2 linked regions of the Marichromatium purpuratum 984 genome follow. The protein of the gene in region 2 interacts with the protein of the main gene of each other region in a pairwise test. Links are inferred from orthologs where the notes say so. Each region holds a gene or a part of one and is shown on either strand. Other genes may lie near its edges. The genes, in order: trkA and MARPU_RS01660.

Region 1 (10,776 bases), 540 kb from region 2 along the record:
CCGCGTCGGCGGCCTGGGCGATCTCCTGGGTGAGCGTCTGATTGGACGCCTGCACCCCGTCGACCGTCTCGCCCCCCTGGCGGGCGCTCTCGTCGGCGCTGAAGGCCGAGGTGGCGGCGTCCTCGGCGCTCTTGGCGATCTCCTTGATGGTCGTGGTCATCTCGGTGACCGCGGTGGCCACCTGTTGGATCGCGCCACGCTGGCGTTCGATGCCGTCGTTGTTCGATTGGGTGATGGTCGAGAGTTGCTCGGCGGCGGCGGCGATCTGTTCGGTGGCGCGGGCGACCGCGCCGATGGTGCGCTCGGTCTTGTCGGCGAACTCGTTGAAGCCCACCGCCATGTCGGTGATCTCGTCGCGCCCGCTGGTATCGAGACGCTGGGTGAGGTCGCCGTCGCCCTTGGCGATCCGGTGCATCGCCTGGGCCGCCTCGCCGATCGGGCGGATGATCGAGCGCGAGGTCAGCGCGATCAGGGCCATCACCAGGAGCAGCATGGCCGTACCCAGCCCACCCATCAGCCTGGCATGACGCCAGAAGGCGGTGTCGACGTCGTCGATGTAGATCCCGCTGGAGACGATCCAGTTCCAGGTCGACTCACGCTGGGCGAAGGCGAGCTTGGGTTCGGGGCGATCGGAGCCGGGCTTGGGCCAGACGTAGTGGACCGAGCCGCTGCCATCGCGCTCGACCTGTTCGAGCAGTTCGACGACAAAGCGCTTGCCGTTGGCGTCGGTCTGCTGGCGTCCGTCGTTGCCGACCAGCTCGGGCTTGATCGGGTGCATCAGCATGAAACCGCGGCGATCACGCACCCAGAAGTAGTTGGTGTCGTCATAGCGCATCGTGCGCAGGGCCTCGAGCGCGTCGCGCTCGGCCTCGGCGCGGGAAAGTTCACCGGCCTCGGCGAGGCCCTGATAGTGTCTGACGACGCTTTGCGCGGTCTCGACTAGTTTCTGCACCTGGGTGAACTTCTCCTGAACCAGGATCGACCTCACCTCGAACAGTGCGAGCGCGACCCCGGCGACGATCCCGAACAGTACCAGGGCCGAGAGCAGCCATAGACGCTGTTTGATGGTGAGTGTCCGCATCAGCTTCATGCCAGCACCTCTGTCGTCTTGTGCGCGTTGCTATGCTTTGTCGTCGGTATCCGGGTGATCGGTGGGGGCGCTGCAAGGCGTCGCGGTCGTCGGCTCACTCACCCGGCGACACGGTCGTCGTCTCGTGCCCTGCCTTATGAATGGACGCAGGTGGCGCCTTAATCAATCGTGAGCGCTCGGGAAATCGTCGACGGATGTCGACAGCTTCACCAACCCCCCAGGCCCTGCGCACGGCCCTTGATCGACCTGATGTCGCGTCGGCGGGATGTCGACACCCGCGTGGTCGAGGTGTGTCATCGTGGGCCTGTTGTCTCCAGCGAGGTGGATGTCATGGATAACGGACCCGGTCCTGCGTGCTGCATGGATGCCGGTGTCGGCGCGGTGGTGATCGACGAGGAGGGACGGATCTGTCAGGTCGATGCCGACTGGAGCACATCGCTCGGCCTGTCGCAGGAGACGCTGCTCGGTGAGAGGCTCGATGCCCTGCTCGATCCGCCACCGTCCTGGGACTTGCTGACGGCGTCGCGGCCCTGGCGTGGCGAGCTGCGGCTGCGTTGCGGTGGAGCCGGTGAGCGGTGGTTGCGCACACACCTGGTGCCGGTGCTCGATGAGGCGGGCCGGATGCGCTGCTGCACCCTGATGTTCGAGCCGCTGCCGTCTGCATCAGCGCACCAAGGTGTCGAGGGAGGCAGTCGGGCACAGCTGCTGGAATCGGTCGCCGACTCGGCCTCCGACGCCATCGTGGTCGCCAGGCTCGAACGGCTGGAGGTGATCTATGCCAATCGTGCCGCCCATCTGCTGTTTGGCTGTGACCCGGAGTCGCGCGACATGATCGGTCGCGCCGGGGGGCAGTTCTGGCCGGAGGACGGCCTCGCGGTGCTCGAGGCGCTGCTGCCCGAGGCGCTCGCCGGTGGCTGGCGTGGCGAGCTGCGCCAGCGCCGACTCGATGGCAGCGAGTTCCTCGCCGACGCGACCATCTTCGCCCTGCCCAGCCCGATCGGGGCGCCCGAGCTGGTGGCCGGTATGCTGCGCGACCTCAGTGCGCGTCAGCAGGCGGAGCGTCAGCGGCGACTGGCGCACTTCGCCCTGGAGCGTTCGGGTGACGAGGTCTTCCTGCTCGATGCCGAGGCGCGCTTCGTCTATGTCAATGAAAGCATGCATGAGACGCTCGGCCTGAGCCGCGCGCAGCTGTTGACCATGTCGGTGCCGGACATCGATCCGCTGTTCCCGCAGGAGCGGCTGCAGGAGCTGTTCAGGCGACTGCTCGATGAGCCGTCGATTCGACTCGAGACCATCCATCAGCGTGGTGATGGTTCTCGCTTCCCGGTGGAGATCCTCGCCAGTCATTTCGTCGTCGATGGCGAGCCTTACTACAGCTGCATCGGGCGCGACATCACCGAGCGGGTGGCCGCGAGGCGCGCACTCGAGGAGTCGCAGGAATATCTCGACACCCTGATCGACACCTTGCCCGATGCGCTCTTCGCGATCGATGCCGAAGGCGTGGTGACCATCTGGAACCGGGCCATCGAGCAGATGTCCGGGGTGCCCAGGGAGCAGGTGCTGGGCAAGGGAGGGCGCGCCTATGCGACGGCCTTCTATGGTGAGTCGCGACCGATGCTGATCGATCTGGTCTTCGCCCCGCCCGAGGCGCGCGAGGACATCCTGCGTTGCTACGACTATGTCCATCGTGACGGCGACGTACTGCTGACCCAGGTCTATCTGCCGCGGGTCTTCGGCGGACGCGGGGCCCATGTCTGGGGTAAGGCGGCGCCACTGCGCGATGCCGAGGGACGGGTGTTCGGCGCGCTCGAGATCATCCGTGACATCACCGAACTCAAGGAGGCCGAGCGGGCGCTGCGCCTGAGCGAGGCGCGCTTCCGCTCGGTGGTGAGCAATACCCCGGTGATGATCTTCGAGTTCGACGCCGACGGCGTCTTCCGGCTCTGCGAGGGCAGCGGCCTGGAGTCGCTGGGGCTCGAGCCCGGCGCCCTGGTCGGGCAGTCGGTGGCCGGTTTTCTCGGTGCCGACACCGGGGTCGAGACGCACATCGCCCAGGCGATCGGCGGCGACAAGGTACAGTTCACCGCCGCACTCGGTCGACAGGTGTTCGAGACCTACTTCAACCCGGTGCGCGATCCCGGTACCGACAGCGGGGTGTCGGTGATCGGGGTTGCGGTCGATGTCACCGAGCGCACCGAGCGCGAGGCCGAGCTGCGTCAGCGCACCGACGAGTTGACCCGCTTCACCTATACCGTCTCGCACGATCTCAAGAGCCCGCTGGTGACCATCCGTACCTTCCTCGGCTTTCTCGAGCGCGACATCGCCGCCGGCGACGAGGCGCGCATCGCCAAGGACCTGGGGTTCGTGCGCAATGCCTCGGAGCGGATGACGCGCTTGCTCGATGAGCTGCTGGAGTTGTCACGCATCGGTCGGCTGGTCAACGATCCGACCGAGTTCAGTCTGCGCGAGGTGGTCGATGAGGTGCTCGAGTTGGTCGCCGGACGCATCGTCGAGCGCGGCGTCGAGGTGACGGTGAGCGATGCGCCGGCATGGATCCTGGGCGATCGCCCCCGCCTGACCGAGGTCTTCCTCAACCTGATCGACAATGCGGTCAAGTTCATGGGCGATCAGTCGGCGCCGCGTATCGAGATCGGACTCGAGAGATTGGACGACGCGCTGGTGGTGGTCATTGCCGACAACGGCAAGGGGATCGATCCGCGCCATCTGCACAAGGTCTTCGGGCTGTTCGAGCGCCTCGACCTCGAGGGCGACGGGACCGGCATCGGTCTGGCCCTGGTGCAGCGCATCGTCGAGGTCCACGGCGGGCGGATCTGGGCCGAATCACCGGGGCCCGGGCAGGGGGCGCGCTTCTGCTTCACCCTCGCCGGACTCGAGCTGCGCACCGCCGGTTGAGCCTCAGCGCTGCCAGAAGGTGGGGGTGAGCAGCACCAGCAGGGTGAAGATCTCGAGCCGGCCGAGCAGCATGGCAAAGCACAGGATCCACTTGGCCGGGTCGTAGATGTCGGCGAAGTGCGGGCCGACCATGGCCAGCCCTGGACCGAGGTTGTTGATACAGGCGGCGACCGCCGAGAAGGAGGTCAGCAGGTCGAGTCCGGTGGCCGCGAGCATCAGATACATCAGCACGAAGCAGGCGACATAGAGCGAGAAGAAGCCCCATACGGCATCGACCACCCGGTGATCGATGCTCTTGCCGCCGATGCGTACCGGGATCTGCGCGTTGGGGTGGATCAGGCGACCGATCTCGCGCACGCCCTGCTTGATCAGCAGCAGGAAGCGGATGACCTTGATGCCGCCGCCGGTGGAGCCGGCGCAGCCGCCGACGAAGCTGGTGAACAGCAGCAGGATCTGCAGGAAGGGCGGCCAGAAATAGAACTCGGCGGTGGCGAAGCCGGTGGTGGTGCCGATCGAGACGGCCTGGAACAACCCCTTGGTGAAGGCGTCGTCCCAGGTGATGAAGGTGTCGGTGCGATAGAGCGCGATCGTGGCGATGGCGGTCACCGTCACCATGATCAGCAGATAGAAGCGCCACTCGCTGTCGTGGAGATAGACCCCGAGGCTGTGGCGGTGTACCGCCACGAAGTGCAGCGCGAAGTTCATCCCCGCCAACAGCATGAACACCACCGCGATCATCTCGATCAGGGTGCTGTCAAAGTGACCCATGCTGAGGTCATGGGTCGAGAAACCGCCGATGGCCACGGTCGAGAAGGCGTGACCGATGGCATCGAACAGCGTCATGCCCGCGCCCCAGTAGGCCAGTGCGCAGGCCACCGTCATCCACAGATAGATGTACCACAGCGCCTTGGCCGTCTCGGTGATGCGCGGGGTGAGCTTGGAGTCCTTCATCGGTCCCGGCATCTCGGCGCGATAGAGCTGCATGCCACCGATGCCGAGCATCGGCAGCACCGCGACGGCCAGTACGATGATCCCCATGCCGCCGAGCCACTGCAGCTGCTGGCGATAGAAGAGGATCGACTTGGGCAGCGCGTCGAGTCCGACGATCACGGTCGCGCCGGTGGTGGTCAGCCCCGAGATCGACTCGAACACCGCGTCGGTCGGCGACAGCTCCGGGTCGGGGGCGAGCAGGAAGGGCAGGGCGCCGGCCAGCCCCAGGGTGGTCCAGAACAGCACCACCACCAGAAAGCCGTCGCGCAGCCGCAGCACCGCCTGATAGCGCATCACCGGGAGAAAGATCAGCAATCCGGCGCTGAGCAGGATGGCGAAGGCGACCAGGAAGGGCCAGGCCTCGCCGTCGGCATAGATCAGCTCCACCACCACCGGTGGCAGCATGGCGAAGCTGAACACCGCCAGCAGCAGGCCCAATACCTTCTGTACTGCGGCGAACTTCATCATGGCGCTAGAGGAAGGTGACGCCGACCTGGAACAGACGCTCGACCTCGGGGATGCGGCGCTTGTCCTGGAGGAAGAGGATGACGTGGTCCTCGGACTGGATCCGGGTGTCGTGATGGGCGATCAGCACCTGGTCGCCGCGCACCAGGGCGCCGATGCTCGCGCCCTTGGGCAGACGGATCTCGGCGATGGTGCGTCCGACCACCTTGCTCGAGGTCTCGTCGCCGTGGGCGATGGCCTCGATCGCCTCGGCCGCGCCGCGGCGCAGCGAGTGCACCATCACCACGTCGCCGCGGCGCACGTGCTTGAGCAGGCTGCCGATGGTCGCCTGCTGCGGCGAGATGGCGACATCGATGGCTCCCGACTGCACCAGGTCGACATAGGAGGGGCGGTTGATCAGCGCCATCACCTTGCGCGCGCCGAGGCGCTTGGCGAGCATCGCCGAGAGGATGTTGGCCTCGTCGTCGTCGGTCACCGCGCAGAACACGTCGGTGCTCTCGATGTTCTCCTCGAGCAGCAGGTCCTGATCGGCGGCGTCGCCGTGGAGCACGATGGTCTTCTCCAGGTCCTCGGCGATGTGCTTGCAGCGCTTCAGTCCACGCTCGATGATCTTCACCCGGAAGCTGCGCTCGAGCGCGCCGGCCAGCCGCGTGCCGATGTTGCCGCCGCCGGCGATGATCATCCGTCGGTAGGTCTTGTCGAGCCGGCGCAGCTCACCCATCACCGCACGGATGTGCTCGGGTGCGGCGACGAAGAAGACCTCATCGTCGACCTCGATGACGGTGTCGCCCTCGGGTTGGATGGCGCGATCCTGGCGATAGATCGCCGCCACCCGCGCCTCGATGTTGGGCATGCGCTGGTGCAGGGTACGTAGCTCCTGACCGACCAGCGGACCGCCGTAGTAGGCCTTGACCGCCACCAGACGGATGCGCCCGCCGGCGAAGTCGAGCACCTGTAGGGTGCCGGGGTTCTCGATCAGACGGATGATGTAATCGGTGACCAGCGCCTCGGGGCTGATGGCGACATCGATCGGCAGCGCGTCGGTGCCGAACAGCCGTGGCTGGTCGAGAAAGCTCTGGGCGCGTACCCGGGCGATCTTGGTCGGGGTGTGGAACAGGGTGTAGGCGACCTGACAGGCGACCATGTTGGTCTCGTCGCTGTTGGTCACCGCGATGATCATGTCGGCGTCCTCGGCGCCGGCGCGCGCCAGCACGTCGGGGTGGGCGCCGTGACCGTAGATGGTGCGCAGGTCGAAACGGTCCTGCAGCTCGCGCAGCAGCGCCGGGTTGTGATCGACCACGGTGATGTCGTTGGCCTCGCTGACCAGGTTGGCCGCCACCGAGGTGCCGACCTGGCCGGCGCCGAGGATGATGATCTTCATGCCGCGCTTGGCCCTCGGGCGGTCGCCAGTGGCCAGCGGTCAGTCGCCAGTCGCCAGCCTCCAGTCACCAGCTTCCAGTCGCCGGTTTCCAGTCGCCGGCTACCAGTCTCCAGCTTCCAGCGGTCTGTCGATCCCTGGCGCCGTGGCGGGCGCGCCGCCGATCCGCGGCTGGTGGCCGAGCGCTGGTGGCTGGCAACTGGTGGCTGGTCGCTGGCCGCTGGCCGCTCGATCCTCATCGCCGCTCCTTGATCTCGATGCCGAGCGAGCGCAGCTTGCGGTAGAGATGGGTGCGTTCCATCCCCGCCTCCTTGGCCATCTTGCTGACGTTGCCGCCGTGTTTCTCGAGCTGGTAGTCGAGATAGGCCTTCTCGAACTGCTCGCGCGCCTGACGCAGCGGCTGGTCGAAGGAGACCAGTCCCTCGAGCGCCTGGGCCTGCACCGGCGGTGGCGCGCCGAGCGCGCTCTCGACCTCCTTCTGACTGATCTCGTCGCCGGCACCGAGGATCAGCACCCGTTGCACCAGGTTCTTCAGCTCGCGCACGTTGCCCGGCCAGGTGTAGTTGCGCAGGAAGTTCTGCGCGCCGACGCTGAAGCGCCGATAGGGCAGTTTCTCGTGGGTGGCGAAGTAGTCGAGATAGAAGTTGAGCAGGTCGGGGACGTCCTCGGCGTGCTCGCGCAGCGGCGGGATGTGCAGTGGCACCACGTTGAGGTGATAGAAGAGGTCTTCGCGGAAGCGCCCGGCCTGGACCTCTTCCTCGAGGTTGCGCTGAGTCACGGCGACGATGCGCACGTCGATGCGCACCGGCTCGCTGCCGCCGATACGCAGGAAGGAGCCGCTGTCGAGCGCGCCGAGGAGCTTGGCCTGGGCGTCGAGTTCCATGTCGGCGACCTCGTCGAGCAACAGGGTGCCGCCGGCGGCCTTCTCCAGGCTGCCGTAGTGGATGTGTTCGCCCTCCTCGGTGCCGAACAGCTCGCGCGCGGCGTTGCCGCCGGCCAGGGTGGAGACGCTGAGATCGACGAAGGGACGTTCGCGCCGCGCGCTCTGCGAGTGCAGATAGCGGGCGAAGGTCTCGCGACCGCAGCCGGCGTCGCCGGTGATCAGCACCCAGGTGTCGTGTTGGGCGATGCGCTTGACCTGTTCGCGCAGGCGCAGCATCGCCGCGCTGCGCCCGACCGGCTCGTGCACCAATGGGGTGCGACGCTTGAGTCCGATGTTCTCCTGATGGAGCTTGTCGGCCTCGAGCGCGCGCTCGACGGTGAGCAGCAGCTTGGCCATCGACAGCGGCTTCTCGAGGAAGTCGTAGGCGCCGAGGCGGGTGGCCTCGACGGCGGTCTCGACGGTGCCGTGCCCGGACATCATGATCACCGGACAGGGCAGCGAGTCCTCCTCGGCCCACTCCTTGAGCAGGGTGATGCCGTCGAGGTCGGGCATCCAGATGTCGAGCAGGATCAGGTCGGGGCGACGGTCGCGCAGCGCATGCCGGGCCGCCTCGCCATTCTCGGCGCCGGCCACGGTGTAGCCCTCGTCCTCGAGAATGTCCTGGACCAGGCCGCGGATGTCGGGCTCGTCGTCCACGACCAAGATATGGGTTGCACTCATGTCTCTGTGTGTGTTCCTCGCGCTTGAGTGTCCCGGCCGGGGGGCTGCCAGACGGGCAGTCGGATCTCGATCCGAGCGCCGGAACCGGTGTTTTCGACGACGATGATACCGCCGTGTTCCTCGATTATCCTCTTGACGATCGCCAGCCCCAGTCCGGTGCCCTTGGCCTTGGTGGTGACATAGGGCTCGAACAGTCGCTCCATCAGGTGGGGCTCGAAGCCTGGACCGTTGTCGCTGATCTCGAGCCAGACGCCATGCTGCTCGCCCGTCTCGTCCACTCCGGTGGCGACGCGGATACGACCGTCGGGGACTCCCTCGAGCGCCTCCTGGGCATTCTTGATCAGGTTGTGCAGTACCTGACGCAAGCGCAGCGCATCACCGTTGATCTGATGTTCGTCGGCGCCGAGCGCGACCTGCAGTGCGCCGGCCCCGGCGCTGCGATAGAGATCCAGCACCTCGCGCACCAGACGGTCGAACACCAGCGCCTCGGGGCGCAGCTGCGGCGAGCGGGCGTAGTCCGAGAAGTCGTTGACCATCGCCTTCATCGCCTCGACCTGCTGGATGATGGTGTGGGTGGCGCGGTCGATGACCCGGGCGTCGGCCTCCTCGGCCTTGCGCAGCAGCTTGTGACGCAGCCGCTCGGCGGAGAGCTGGATGGGGGTCAGCGGGTTCTTGATCTCGTGCGCCAGGCGTCGCGCCACCTCGCCCCAGGCCGCCTCGCGCTGGGCGGTGATCAGCGAGGTGATGTCGTCGAACACCACCACGTGTCCGGGGGCCTCGTCATCGCCGCCGGGCAGGGGGCTGCCGCGACACATCAGCGTCTGGCTGCCCTCCTGGCGCTGCAGTTGTACCTCGGCGCGCCAGGTCTGGCCGCTCGCGACCTGCTGGCGCACGGTGTCGGTCCATGGGGTGAGCCAGGGATGATGCGCGGCGATCTGGTCGAGATCCACCGCCGAGGCCTCGTCGATCTCGAGATCGAGGATCGCGCGCGCGGCCGGGTTGGCGGTGCGCAGACGGTGCTCGGCATCGAGCGCCGCGACCCCGGAGGAGAGCCGACCGAGCACCGTCTCGAGATAGTTGCGCTGGGTCTCGACGGCCTGCTGGCTGCGCTCGGCCGCGTCGCGGGCGCGGGCGATGCGCCGCGACATGGCGTTGAAGGAGGCGACCAGGAAGGCCAGCTCGTCGTCGTGACGTGGCAGCGGGATCTGCTGGCCGTAGTCACCCTCGGCGATGGCGCGGGTGGCGCGGGCGATGTCGGCCACCGGGGCGACCAGCCGTCGCGCGGTGTGGAAGGCGACGATCAGCGCCGCCATCAGGCTGAACAGCAGCACCAGCGAGAGCGTCAGCGAGAAGCTCAACTTGAGCGAGTTGCGCAGATAGGCCAGTTCGGTATAGCGGTTGTAGGCCGCCTCGAGCTGGTCGGAGAGTTCGCCGATGCGCGCCGAGGTGGGGAAGATCGCCTGCATCTGCATCGGTCGCCCGAGCGGGTCGTTGACCAGCACCCGTACGACCAGATCGGCGCCCGGCACCGAGTCGAGTCCGACATAGTTATTGCCCGCGCGCACGCTCTGCTGGATCTCGCGCTCGGCGTGGTTGGGTACCAGCTTGGTCGGGTCCTCGCTGGCGTTGGCCAGCACCTGGCCGTTGCCGCCGTAGACGGTCAGCTCGATCGCCCCGGCCTGGCGGCGCAGGCTGTCGAGGCTCAGCGCGATCGCCGTCGAGGAGCGGTCCTCGATGCTCACCAGCAGCTGTTCGGTGTACTTGCTCAGTACCCGCTGGTTGAGGTCGAGCGAGGCCTGGTTGAGCACCAGGGCGTCTTCCATCGCCTGGCCGATCTCGACATCGAACCAGCTGTCGATGCCACGCAGCAGGAAACCCAGGGAGAAGTAATAGACGGTGCCCACCGGCAGCAGCGAGAGCACCGCGAACAGCGCCACGATCCGCGCCGTCAGCCGCGACCCGGCGGCCTGCTGGCGATAGCGCCGGACCAGACGGACGACGTTGAAGCCGACCAGCAGCGCCAGCACCCCGAGCCCGGCGAGCACCACGAAGAGCAGCGGTACGAAGGCCCGGCTGAGCGCTTCGGAGTTGGCCACCGAGTCGCGCATCAGCACCAGCACCACGAACAGCGCGGCGATCAGGGTCGCCACCGGCAGGGTGCCGAGCCCGAGTCCGCGTAACCGGCTCACGGTTGCAGTGGCCATTTGGTCCACCCGCTCGAGAGTTTCCAGGCCGGTTTGAGGTAGGCCATCGGGCGCAGCGGCAGCGGTAGCGCCTCGATCTCCAGGGTGGTGCGCAGCTGCACCTCGTAGTCGTTGTCGGGGGTGAGCCTCGCGG
Region 2 (10,191 bases):
GGCAGCGCCATCGAGCACGACGGGCGGGTGCTGCCGGCGCTGCCGACACGCGACGCGGTGATCGTCGCCCTCGCGTTGCTGCAGGCGAGCGCCGCGCGCGCATTGCCGCTCGCCGCACTCGCCGCCGAGCTGCCGCCACGCTTCACCGCGAGCGATCGGCTGCGCGAGTTCCCCTCGGCGCAGTCGCAGTCGCGTATCGCTGCGCTCGCCGCCGATCCCGCAGCGATCGGCGCCTTGTTCGGTGAGGCGCTCGGCGCCGTCGCCGAGGTCGACCAGACCGACGGGCTGCGGATCACCTTCGCCGCTGGCGAGATCGTCCATCTGCGCCCCTCGGGCAACGCCCCGGAGCTGCGCGTCTATGCCGAGGCCGACAGCGCCGAAGGTGCGCGGGCGCGGGTCGCGGCGACCCGCGCCCTGCTCGAGGGCTGGCGCGGCTGAGTCTGGCTCAGACCAGGAACAGGGTGGCGAGCCCGAGGAAGGCGACGAAGCCGACCACGTCGGTGACGGTGGTGAGAATGACCCCGCCGGCGAGCGCCGGGTCGATGCCGAAGCGCTCCAGCGCCATCGGCAGCAGCGCCCCGGCGAGGGCTGCGGCGAGTAGGTTGATGGTGATCGCCACGCCGATCACCAGGGCGATCTGCGGGTCGCCGAACCAGTAGGCGGCGACCGCCGCCACCACCACCGCCCAGACCACGCTGTTGATCGCCGCCACCGCCAACTCCTTCCACAGCAGCCAGCGGGCGTTCTTGCTCGAGAGCTGACCGATCGCCAGGCCGCGGATTGCCAGGGTCAGGGTCTGGGTGCCGGCGATACCGCCCATGCTGGCGACCACCGGCATCAGCACCGCCAGCGCGACCACCTGCTGGATGGTGTCCTCGAAGCGACCGATCACCCAGGCGGCGAGGAAGGCGGTGAGCAGGTTCACCCCCAGCCACAGCGCGCGGCGTCGCGCGCTGAGCAGCACCGGGGCGAACATGTCCTCGGTCTCGGAGAGGCCGGCCTGGCCGAGGAACTGGTGCTCGGCCTCCTCACGGATGACGTCCATCACGTCGTCGACGGTGATGCGCCCGAGCAGCAGTCCCGAGTCGTCGACCACGGGTGCGGTGACCAGGTCGTGCTGCTCGAAGCGGGTGGCCACTTCGCGCGCCCCCCAGGTCGCCGGGATCGCCTGCACCGCTAGCGTCATCGCCTCGGCCACCGTCTCCTCGGGGTCGTGGGTGAGCAGGTCGGTGAGATAGAGCACACCGAGATAGGAGCCCTCGCGATTGACCACGATGAGGTTGTCGGTGATGTCCGGCAGCCCGTCCTTGAGTCGGCGCAGATAGCGCATTACCACGTCGAGCGTGACCTCGGGGCGGACGGTGACGGTGTCGGTATTCATCAGGCCGCCGGCGCTGTCCTCGGGGAAGGCGAGGGCGGTCTGCAGTCGTTCGCGTCGCTGCTGGTCGAGTGATTTGAGCACCTCGCTGGTGATGGTCACCGGCAGGTCCTGGATGAGGTCGGCCAGGTCGTCGGTGTCGAGTCCGCCGACGGCGGCGACCAGCTCGCCGGCGTCCATCTGGCTGATCAGCTGCTCGCGCACGTCGTCGTTGAGACTGGTGAGGATCTCGCCGTCGTACTCGGCATCGACCAGACTCCATACCAGCTCGCGCTCGTTGGGTGGCTGCGACTCCAGCAGATGGGCGATCTCGGCCGGTTGCAGGGCATTGAGCATACGCGCGGCCTTGCGCATGGCACCCTGCTCGAGAACCTGGTGAAGATCGGCGAAACGCTGGTCGTCAGTGGTGCTGGCTGCTGCGGCTGTCATGGCTGCCCGTGGCTGCTGTGATTGGGAGGCGCTCGCCGGGTGCGGCGATGTGGTGCGTCGCGACGCCGGCATGCTACCGGGGCGGCGCTCGGTTGCACCTATCCTAACAGAGCCGGTGGGGTGGGCCGGGGCGGTGTCAATCGGTGTTGAGCGCTGCGAGCAGGTCCTGGGGGTCGGTCTCGTCGAGGCGGGCGAAGAGCGTCTCGGTGCGCTGTTGCAGTGTGCGGGTGTCGGCGGTGAGCACCACCTCCTTGACGTCGAGCAGGGCGCCGGGCTGCATGCTGAACTCGCGCAGCCCGAGCCCCAGCAGCAACCGGGTGAAGCGTGCGTCGCCGGCCATCTCGCCACACATCCCGACCGGGATGCCGCGGGTGCGGCCGGCCTCGATGGTCATGCGGATCAGCCGCAGGATCGCCGGGTGGGTGGGGTCGTAGAGGTCGTTGACGGCGTCGTCGAGACGGTCGATGGCGAGGGTGTACTGGATGAGGTCATTGGTGCCGATCGAGAGGAAGTCGCAGTGGCGGGCGATGGCCCCGGCGGCGAGTGCCGCGGCCGGTACCTCGATCATCGCGCCGAGCGGCAGCGCCGGGTCGTGCGCCAGTCCCTCGCTGGCGAGTTCACGCTTGAGCTGTTCGAGCAGTTGGCGCACCGCCACCACCTCGCGCACCCCCGAGACCATCGGCAGCATCAGCCGCACCGGGCCGAGCGCCGAGGCGCGCAGGATGGCGCGCAGCTGGGGCCGGAACAGCGCCGGCTCCTTGAGACAGAGACGGATCGCGCGCAACCCCAGGGCGGGGTTGCCGCTCGGCTCGATCGGCTGGGCGGCGCTGTCCTTGTCGGCGCCGAGATCGAGAGTGCGGATGGTGGTGGGAATGCCGCCGAGTCCCTCGATCATCGCCGCGTAGCTGGCGAACTGCTCCTCCTCGTCGGGCAGGTCGAGGCGGTTCATGTAGAGGAACTCGGTGCGATAGAGTCCGACGCCGGCGGCGCCGTTGGCGCGCGCCGTCTCCACGTCCTCGGGCAGCTCGAGGTTGGCCTGGAGTCCGACCGCGATGCCGTCGCGGGTGCGCGCGGCGCGTCCGATCAGTCGGCGCAGCCGGCGCTGGCGGGCCTCGGCGGCGCGGACGCGATCACGGAAGTGGGCGATGGTGAGGTCGTCGGCGTCGCACAGTACGGTGCCGTTCTCGCCGTCGACCACCAGGAACTCGCGCGGCTCGATGTAGCGGGTGATGTTGCGCACCCCGATCACCGCCGGGACGCCGAGGCTGCGCGCGAGAATCGCGGTGTGCGACATCGGTCCGCCGAACTCGGTGACGAAGCCGGCGATGCCGCGATGATGGAGCAGGATGGTATCGGCCGGGGTGAGGTCGCGGGCGACTACCACATGGCCGTCGAGATCGTGCTCGGGCAGACGCGGCTCCGGGCTGTCGCCGGCGAGGAAGGACTGGATCTGGTGGACGACGTGCTCGACGTCGTCACGGCGGGTGCGCAGATAGGGGTCGTCCATCTCGTCGAAGATGCGCACCAGGGTGTCGCGCTGTTGCTGCAGCGCCCACTCGGCGCTGCAGCGCTCGGCGCTGACGATGCGCCGGACCTCCTCGACCAGCGCCGCGTCCTCGAGCATCAGCAGGTGGGTGTCGATGAACTCGGCGATGTTCTGCGGGGTCTGGGTGGGGATCTGCGCGCGTACCGCCTCGAGCGCGCCGCGTGCCGAGGCGATCGCCCGCTCCAGCCGCTCGAGTTCGGCCGGCACCTGCTCGTCGCTGATCTCGACATGACCGACGGTGGCCAGGCTGCGACTGTCGACCAGCGCCGGCCCGAGCGCGATGGCGCGCGTCGAGTGGATGCCGATGCCCTGGTAGGCGATGGTCACTCGCCCTCCCCGAAGCGCTCGCCGATGAGTTGTTCGATCGCCGCCAAGGCCGCCGTCTCGTCCTCGCCCTCGGCGCTGACGGTGATCCAGGTGCCCTGGCTGGCGGCTAGCATCATCACCCCCATGATGCTCTTGCCGTTGACGCGCTGACCGCGGCGCTCGACCTCGATGCGGCTGGTGAAGCCGTTGGCGCACTGCACCAGCTTGGCCGCGGCGCGGGCGTGGAGGCCGAGCCGGTTGATGATCTCGAAATCCTTGCTGGTCATGCGCCTTGCTCCTGACAGCGAATCACACCCTCGCGTCCACCCTCGAGCGCCTTCTCGGCGACGCTGTCGAGGTCGAGCTGGGCATAGTTGAGCGCGCGCAGCAGCATCGGCAGGTTGACCCCGGAGATCACCCGCACCCGGCGTCGCTGCGCGTGCAGCGCCAGGGCGATGTTGGCCGGGGTGGCGCCGTAGAGGTCGGTGAGTACCAGCACGCCGTCGCCCTGGTCGAGTCGGTCGACGCAGTCGAGCGCCTCGCGCAACATGCACTCGCAGGGACGATCGTTGATCAGTTCGAGCGCCTCGGTGGCCGCCGGCTCGTTGCCGAGGATGGCGCTGGCGATGCGCAGCAGGTCGCCGCCGAGTGGCTGGTGGGTGATGAGTAACAGTCCGATGCTCACGGTAACTCCCGGTGTCTGATCAGCACCTTGTGACCGGTCTGCTCGAAGTGACGGCGCAGCGCCTCGCTCATGTAGACCGAGCGATGCTGGCCGCCGGTACAGCCGATGGCAATGGTGAGATAACTGCGCCCGTCGGTCTCGAAGCGCGGGATCCAGCGGTCGAAGAAGGCGAGCATGTCGTCACGCATCTCGCCGGCCTCGGCGCTGGCGTCGAGGAACTCCATCACCGGCTGATCGAGTCCGGTCAGCGGCTTGAGTTCCGGCTGCCAATGCGGGTTGGGCAGGCAGCGCACGTCGAAGATGAAGTCGACGTCCTTGGGCACACCATGTTTGAAGCCGAACGACTGCAACAGGATCGAGACCTTGGGCGAGTCGCTGCCGACGAGATGGGCACGGACCAGGTCGCGCAGCTCGTGCACATTGGTGTGGGTGGTGTCGATACGGATCTCGGCGCAGCGACCGATGGCCTCGAGCAGGCGGCGCTCGAGGCGGATGGCCTCGTCGAGCGAGCGGTTGCCGCGGGTGAGCGGGTGACGTCGCCGGGTCTCGCTGAAGCGGCGCTTGAGGGTGTCGGTGTCGGCGTCGAGGAACATCACCCGACAGTCGATGCCCTGGGCGCGCGCCTCCTCGATCAGCTCCGCGAGCCGACCGAGCGCGCGCGGGCTGGTGCGCGCGTCGATGCCCACCGCGGTGCTGGAGAAGCCGTCGTCGGGGGCCTTGCGCAGCCCCGCGACCAGGTCCTTGAGCAGGAACAGCGGCAGGTTGTCGATGCAGTAATAGCCAAGGTCCTCGAGCGTGTGCAGGGCGACGCTCTTGCCCGAGCCGGACAGGCCACTGAGGATGACGAGTTTCATGGGCTGCGGGTTGCTCCGAGCCGGTCCCGATCGAGGTCGGGAGCGGTGCTAGGGTCTGGATCCGGGGCCGGGCGGGTCGGGGCGGTCGAGACGGATCGCCCGCGCCTGCCGGTCGATGAAGTCGACGCCGGCGTCGTAGCCACGGATACGTAGGATCTGGTGGCGCACTGCCGCTTCCACCAGGATGGCCAGGTTGCGTCCCGGCGCCACCGGCATGGTGATGGTCGGGATCGCGACCCCGAGCACGTCGGTCGCCGAGAGGCTGCCGGTGAGCCGGTCGAGACCGGCGATCTGTTGTTGATCGAGGGGTTGCAGGTCGATGATCAGGTTCAGCGTCTTGCTGCGCTGGACCGCGCCCTCGCCGAACATCGCGCGGATGTTGAGGATACCCAGCCCGCGCACCTCGAGGAAGTCCCGCAGGGTCTCCGGGCAGGTGCCCTCGATGGTCTCCGGGGCGATGCGCGCGAAACGCGGTGCGTCGTCGGCGATGAGCCGATGACCCCGGGTGATCAGGTCGAGCGCCAGCTCACTCTTGCCCACCGCCGGATCGCCGATCAGCAATACCCCCATCCCCAGCACCTCGATGAAGACGCCGTGCAGGGTCTGACGCTCGGCCAGGGCGTGGGTGAGGAAGTAGCGCAGGTGGTTGATCAGCTCCTCGTCGCCGAGCGACGAGCCGAGCAGCGGGGTGTCGTGCTCGGCGGCGAAGGCGAAGAAGGCGGGGTGCGGCTCGAGGCCGTCGGCGAACAGGATTGCTGCCGGCTGCTCGGCGAAGAGTTGTTCGAGGGTTTCCTCGAAGGCGGTGCGGCCCAGTGCCTGGAGGTAGCGCTGTTCGGCGCGGCCGATCACCTGCAGACAGTTGGGGTGGATGCAGTTGAGCGAGCCGATCAGCGACTCGCGCGAGCGTGCACGCTCGGGCCGGCGCAGCGGGGAGCCTTGCTCGGGCTCGCCGTTGAGCCAGCGCAGCTGCAGCCGCGGGCCGGTCTGTTCGAGGAGTGACTGGAGGCTGTCGAGCATGGCCCAGGCCGGCGTGGCGCTAGCGCGCCTCGTTCGTCTCGATCAGTTGCAACACGGTCGCCGCCGAGCGGGCTTCGCGCAGCGCGGCGCGGGTGGTCGGGTCACTGAACATGCCGGCGAGCCGGGCGAGCAGCTGGAGGTGTTCCTCGGTGGCGCTCTCCGGGACCAGCAGGGCGAAGGCGAGATCGACCGGCTCGCCGTCGATCGCGTCATAGTCGACCCCGGTGCTGGTGCTGACGAAGGCCCCAAGCACCTCGTTGATCTCCTTGATGCGGGCGTGCGGCAGCGCCACACCGTGACCGAGTCCGGTGCTGCCGAGTCGCTCGCGCTCGAGCAGACGCTCGAAGACGAGTTCGGTGTTGAGACGGGGGTGGTCGTTGGCCAGCAGCTCGGCGAGCGTCTCGAGCAGCCGCTTCTTGCTGGCGATCTCGGCACCGCAGCTGACTCGGGCCTCGCTGATCAGGTCTGGACTGAACATCGGTCAAGGCTCCTGGTGGTCGCAGGGACAGGGGCGCTGGGCGGCGACGGTGTCCGGTGTCCATACCGGCGGGTGATCGGGGCGCGTGGTCGTGGTCATGGGGTCTGGGTGTCCTTCGAGTCGTCGGAGCCGGCAGGTGTCGATATCGGCTCGGATCTCAGGGTCTCAATGCAAAACACCCCGAACGGCGCGGTCACGGATCCGTTCGAGGTGTCGGTGCGTCGGTCCGGCGGGTGTCGGGTGTCCCCGACGCCCCGCCGACGCATGGGCCATCAGGCCGTTGCCGGGCTATTCGGTATCGGCCTCGACGTCGGCCTCGGCATCGGCCGCCTTCGGGCCGGGTGCGCTGCGATAGTCGTTCTTCTTCTCCTTGTGGCGCAGGATCTGGCGATCGAGCTTGTCGGTCAGGCCGTCGATCGCGGCATACATGTCTTCATGCACGGAGTCGGCGAAGAGCTTCCCACCATTGATGTGTAGCGTCGCCTCGGCCTTCTGGTCGAGCTTTTCCACACTGAGAATGACGTGGGCATTGGTGACGTGGTCGAAGTGACGCGCCAGGCGTGCGAATTTGCTGTCGACGTAGTCGCGCAGTGCCTCGGTGATGTCGACGTGATGACCCGTCAGATTGATTTGCATCATTGGACTCCTTACAGGGGTTCCAAACAGCCTGCTCATGCCAGGCGTTTGCGCTCGTTCGAGGCTGGAATACCCATGGCCTCGCGGTACTTGGCGACGGTTCGACGCGCGACCTGGATGCCGCGATCGGCCAGTTCGGCCGCGATCTTGCTGTCGCTCAAGGGTTTTCTGGCGGGTTCGGCGGCGATCAGCTTACGAATGAGCGCGCGGATCGCCGTTGATGAACACTCCCCACCAGAAGTGGTGCTGACGTGGGACGAGAAGAAGTACTTGAACTCCAGGGTGCCCCTCGGCGTATGCATGTATTTCTGCGTGGTGACCCGGGAGACGGTCGACTCGTGCAGCTCGAGCGCCTCGGCGACGTCGCGCAGCACCATCGGCCGCATCGCCTCCTCGCCGTGCTCGAAGAACGCCTGCTGCATCTCCACGATCTTGGCGCCCACCCGCAGCACGGTGTCGTTACGGCTCGCCAGGCTCTTGATGAACCAGCGCGCCTCCTGCAGGTGGTTGCGCATGGTGACGCTGTCGCTGCTGGTGTCGGCGCGCCGGATCAGTCTGGCGTAGTCCGCGTTCACCCTCAGTTTGGGTGTGGATTCCGGGTTGAGTTCCACCGACCAGCGACCATTCTGTCTGCGCACGAAGATGTCGGGTACAACGTACTCCGGGGGCTCCTGCGCGATCAAGTCGCCGGGGTGCGGGTTGAGCTGGCAGATCAGCGTGAGTGCACCACGAATCTCGGGCTCGGTCTGCTTGAAGCGGCGCATCAGCGCGGCGATGTCCTTGCGCGGCAGGTGCTCGAAGCCGTCGCGACAGATCGCCAGCGCGAGGTCGCGCTGCGGGGTCTCGGCGGGGAGCTGACGCAGCTGGATCTGCAGGCACTCGGCGAGATCGCGGGCGCCGACCCCCGGGGGATCGAACGACTGCACCCGGTGCACCATGGTGGCGATCTCCTCGAGACTGATCTGATCGTCGCCGATGGTGGCCAGCAGCTCGTCGAGATCGGCCCGAAGATAGCCGCGCGCGTCGATGGCGTCGATCACCGCCTCGGCGATCATCTCGTCGCGCTCGCTCAGTCGGATGAGGTTGAGCTGCCAGATGAGGTGATCGTGCAGGGTCTGGGGGCGGCTCTGGTGGAGGAAGGGGTCGAAGTCGGCGTTCTCGGCGCTGCCCTGGATGCTCGGCGGTAGATAGCCGTCGTAGACATCGGCCCACTGGGTGTCGACCGGGAGCTCATCGGGGATCTCGTTGGTCTCGCCCTGGAGCTCACGCTCGGCGCTGCCCTGCTCATCGCTGGGCGGAGACTCGTGTGCGCCATTGCCACTGTCCTCACCGTTGGCGGCGAAGCGGTCGGCCTCCTCGGCCTCCTCGAGCATCAGGTTGGAGTCCAGCGCCTCCTGGATCTCCTTCTGCAGCTCGAGCGTCGACAGCTGCAGGAGGCGAATCGCCTGCTGCAGCTGGGGCGTCATCGTCAGGTGTTGGCCGAGGCGAAGCTGGATGGTTTGCTTCATGGATCGCCGATGCGTCTTGCGTCTGTCTCTATGCCGGGTCGATGACCGTCCTATGACGATTATAGGTCGGGTGGCAACAAAGGTGCCTGAGTCACGTCAAGCGCGTCCCCTGCCGGGACGCGATGGTCTTCATCTTACCCCCAATATGTAGCAGCGGGGCGCGGATGCTGCTGCCTACATGCTACATGGCGAAGTCGGCACCGAGATAGACGTCGCGTACCTGCTGGTTGGCGAGCAGCTCGTCGGGGCGACCGGCGGCGATCACCTCGCCATTACTGATGATGTAGCCGCGATCGCAGATGTCGAGCGTCTCGCGCACGTTGTGATCGGTGATCAACACGCCGATGCCGCGCTCGCGCAGGTGCGAGACGATCGCCTTGATGTCGCCCACGGCGATCGGGTCGACGCCGGCGAAGGGCTCGTCGAGCAGCATCACCTTGGGGTCGACGGCCAGCGCGCGGGCGATCTCGAGACGCCGACGCTCGCCGCCGGAGAGGCTGAGTGCCAGCGACTCGCCGATATGGGCGATGCCGAGCTCCTCGAGCAGCTGCTCGCAACGCTGCTCGCGCTGCTCGCGGTCGAGGTCGCCGCGGGTCTCGAGGATCGCGAGGATGTTGTCGCGCGCGCTGAGCTTGCGAAACACCGAGGGCTCCTGCGCCAGATAGCTCAGTCCGGCGCGCGCGCGCGCATGCATTGGCATCAGCGTGATGTCGTGCTCGTCGAGGGTGATGCGCCCCTGGTCAGCCGGGATCAGCCCGACGATGAGATAGAAGCAGGTGGTCTTGCCGGCGCCGTTGGGGCCGAGCAGCCCGACCACCTCGCCGGCCTCGACCTCGACGCTCACTCCCCGCAGGACCTCGCGGCTGCGATAACGTTTCTTGAGCTGTTCGGCGCGCAGTACGCTCATCCGTCGACCCCTGTCATGACTCCTCCTCGGGGGTGATGGTGATCCGCACCCGACCGCTGCCACCGGCACGGAAGTGTTCGCGGGCACGGTCGTAGACGATGCGCTCGCTGGCGACGCGGTCCTCGCCCTGGATCAGTACCGCCTCGTCGATCAGCACCAGCTCGTCGCGGTCGGTGTCGAACTCCATGCGTCTGGCGAAGGCGCGGACCTCGCCCTGGTCGTCCTCGAGCAGTTGACGGAAGCGCGCCGGGGTGCCGATGGCGATGATCTGGCGCGGGCGGCGGTCCTCGCGGTGATAGACGGTCATGTGATCGGCGTGCAGGCGCATGCTGCCCTGGGTGACCTCGACGTTGCCGACATAGATGCTGGTGCCCTCGGCCTCGCGTACCTCGACGTCGTCGGCCTCGATATACATCGGTTGCTGGGGGTCGTCATCGAGCGCGTTGG

Evidence for each region.
Region 1: the proteins of MARPU_RS01660 (region 2) and trkA interact in binary tests that used the Escherichia coli proteins (3 or more experiments, as listed by UniProt). The link is inferred for Marichromatium purpuratum 984 from one-to-one orthologs.

What each region holds. Positions count from the first base shown.
Region 1 is NZ_CP007031.1:895,461-906,236, forward strand. The notes cover bases 4,653-7,509. They hold trkA (Trk system potassium transporter TrkA), read right to left. Parts: upstream 6,840-7,509; coding sequence 5,466-6,839; downstream 4,653-5,465. Other genes in these bases: MARPU_RS04130 (TrkH family potassium uptake protein), read right to left, coding at 4,653-5,458; MARPU_RS04140 (sigma-54-dependent transcriptional regulator), read right to left, coding at 7,072-7,509. Outside these bases: MARPU_RS04120 (methyl-accepting chemotaxis protein), read right to left, coding at 1-1,090; MARPU_RS16500 (PAS domain S-box protein), read left to right, coding at 1,421-4,003; more of MARPU_RS04130, read right to left, coding at 4,007-4,652; more of MARPU_RS04140, read right to left, coding at 7,510-8,439; MARPU_RS04145 (sensor histidine kinase), read right to left, coding at 8,436-10,643; MARPU_RS04150 (DUF4390 domain-containing protein), read right to left, coding at 10,625-10,776. UniProt on the Escherichia coli protein: Part of the constitutive potassium transport systems TrkG and TrkH. May regulate the transport activity of TrkG and TrkH systems. Binds to NAD(+) and NADH.
Region 2 is NZ_CP007031.1:357,736-367,926, forward strand. What follows is about bases 4,965-7,748. They hold MARPU_RS01660 (PTS sugar transporter subunit IIA), read right to left. Parts: upstream 6,694-7,748; coding sequence 6,235-6,693; downstream 4,965-6,234. Other genes in these bases: rapZ (RNase adapter RapZ), read right to left, coding at 4,965-5,198; hprK (HPr(Ser) kinase/phosphatase), read right to left, coding at 5,247-6,215; hpf (ribosome hibernation-promoting factor, HPF/YfiA family), read right to left, coding at 6,982-7,329; MARPU_RS01670 (RNA polymerase factor sigma-54), read right to left, coding at 7,365-7,748. Outside these bases: MARPU_RS01625 (phosphomannomutase), read left to right, coding at 1-438; mgtE (magnesium transporter), read right to left, coding at 446-1,807; ptsP (phosphoenolpyruvate--protein phosphotransferase), read right to left, coding at 1,944-3,680; MARPU_RS01640 (HPr family phosphocarrier protein), read right to left, coding at 3,677-3,946; MARPU_RS01645 (PTS sugar transporter subunit IIA), read right to left, coding at 3,943-4,344; more of rapZ, read right to left, coding at 4,341-4,964; more of MARPU_RS01670, read right to left, coding at 7,749-8,837; lptB (LPS export ABC transporter ATP-binding protein), read right to left, coding at 9,019-9,744; lipopolysaccharide transport periplasmic protein LptA, read right to left, coding at 9,758-10,191. UniProt on the Escherichia coli protein: Seems to have a role in regulating nitrogen assimilation.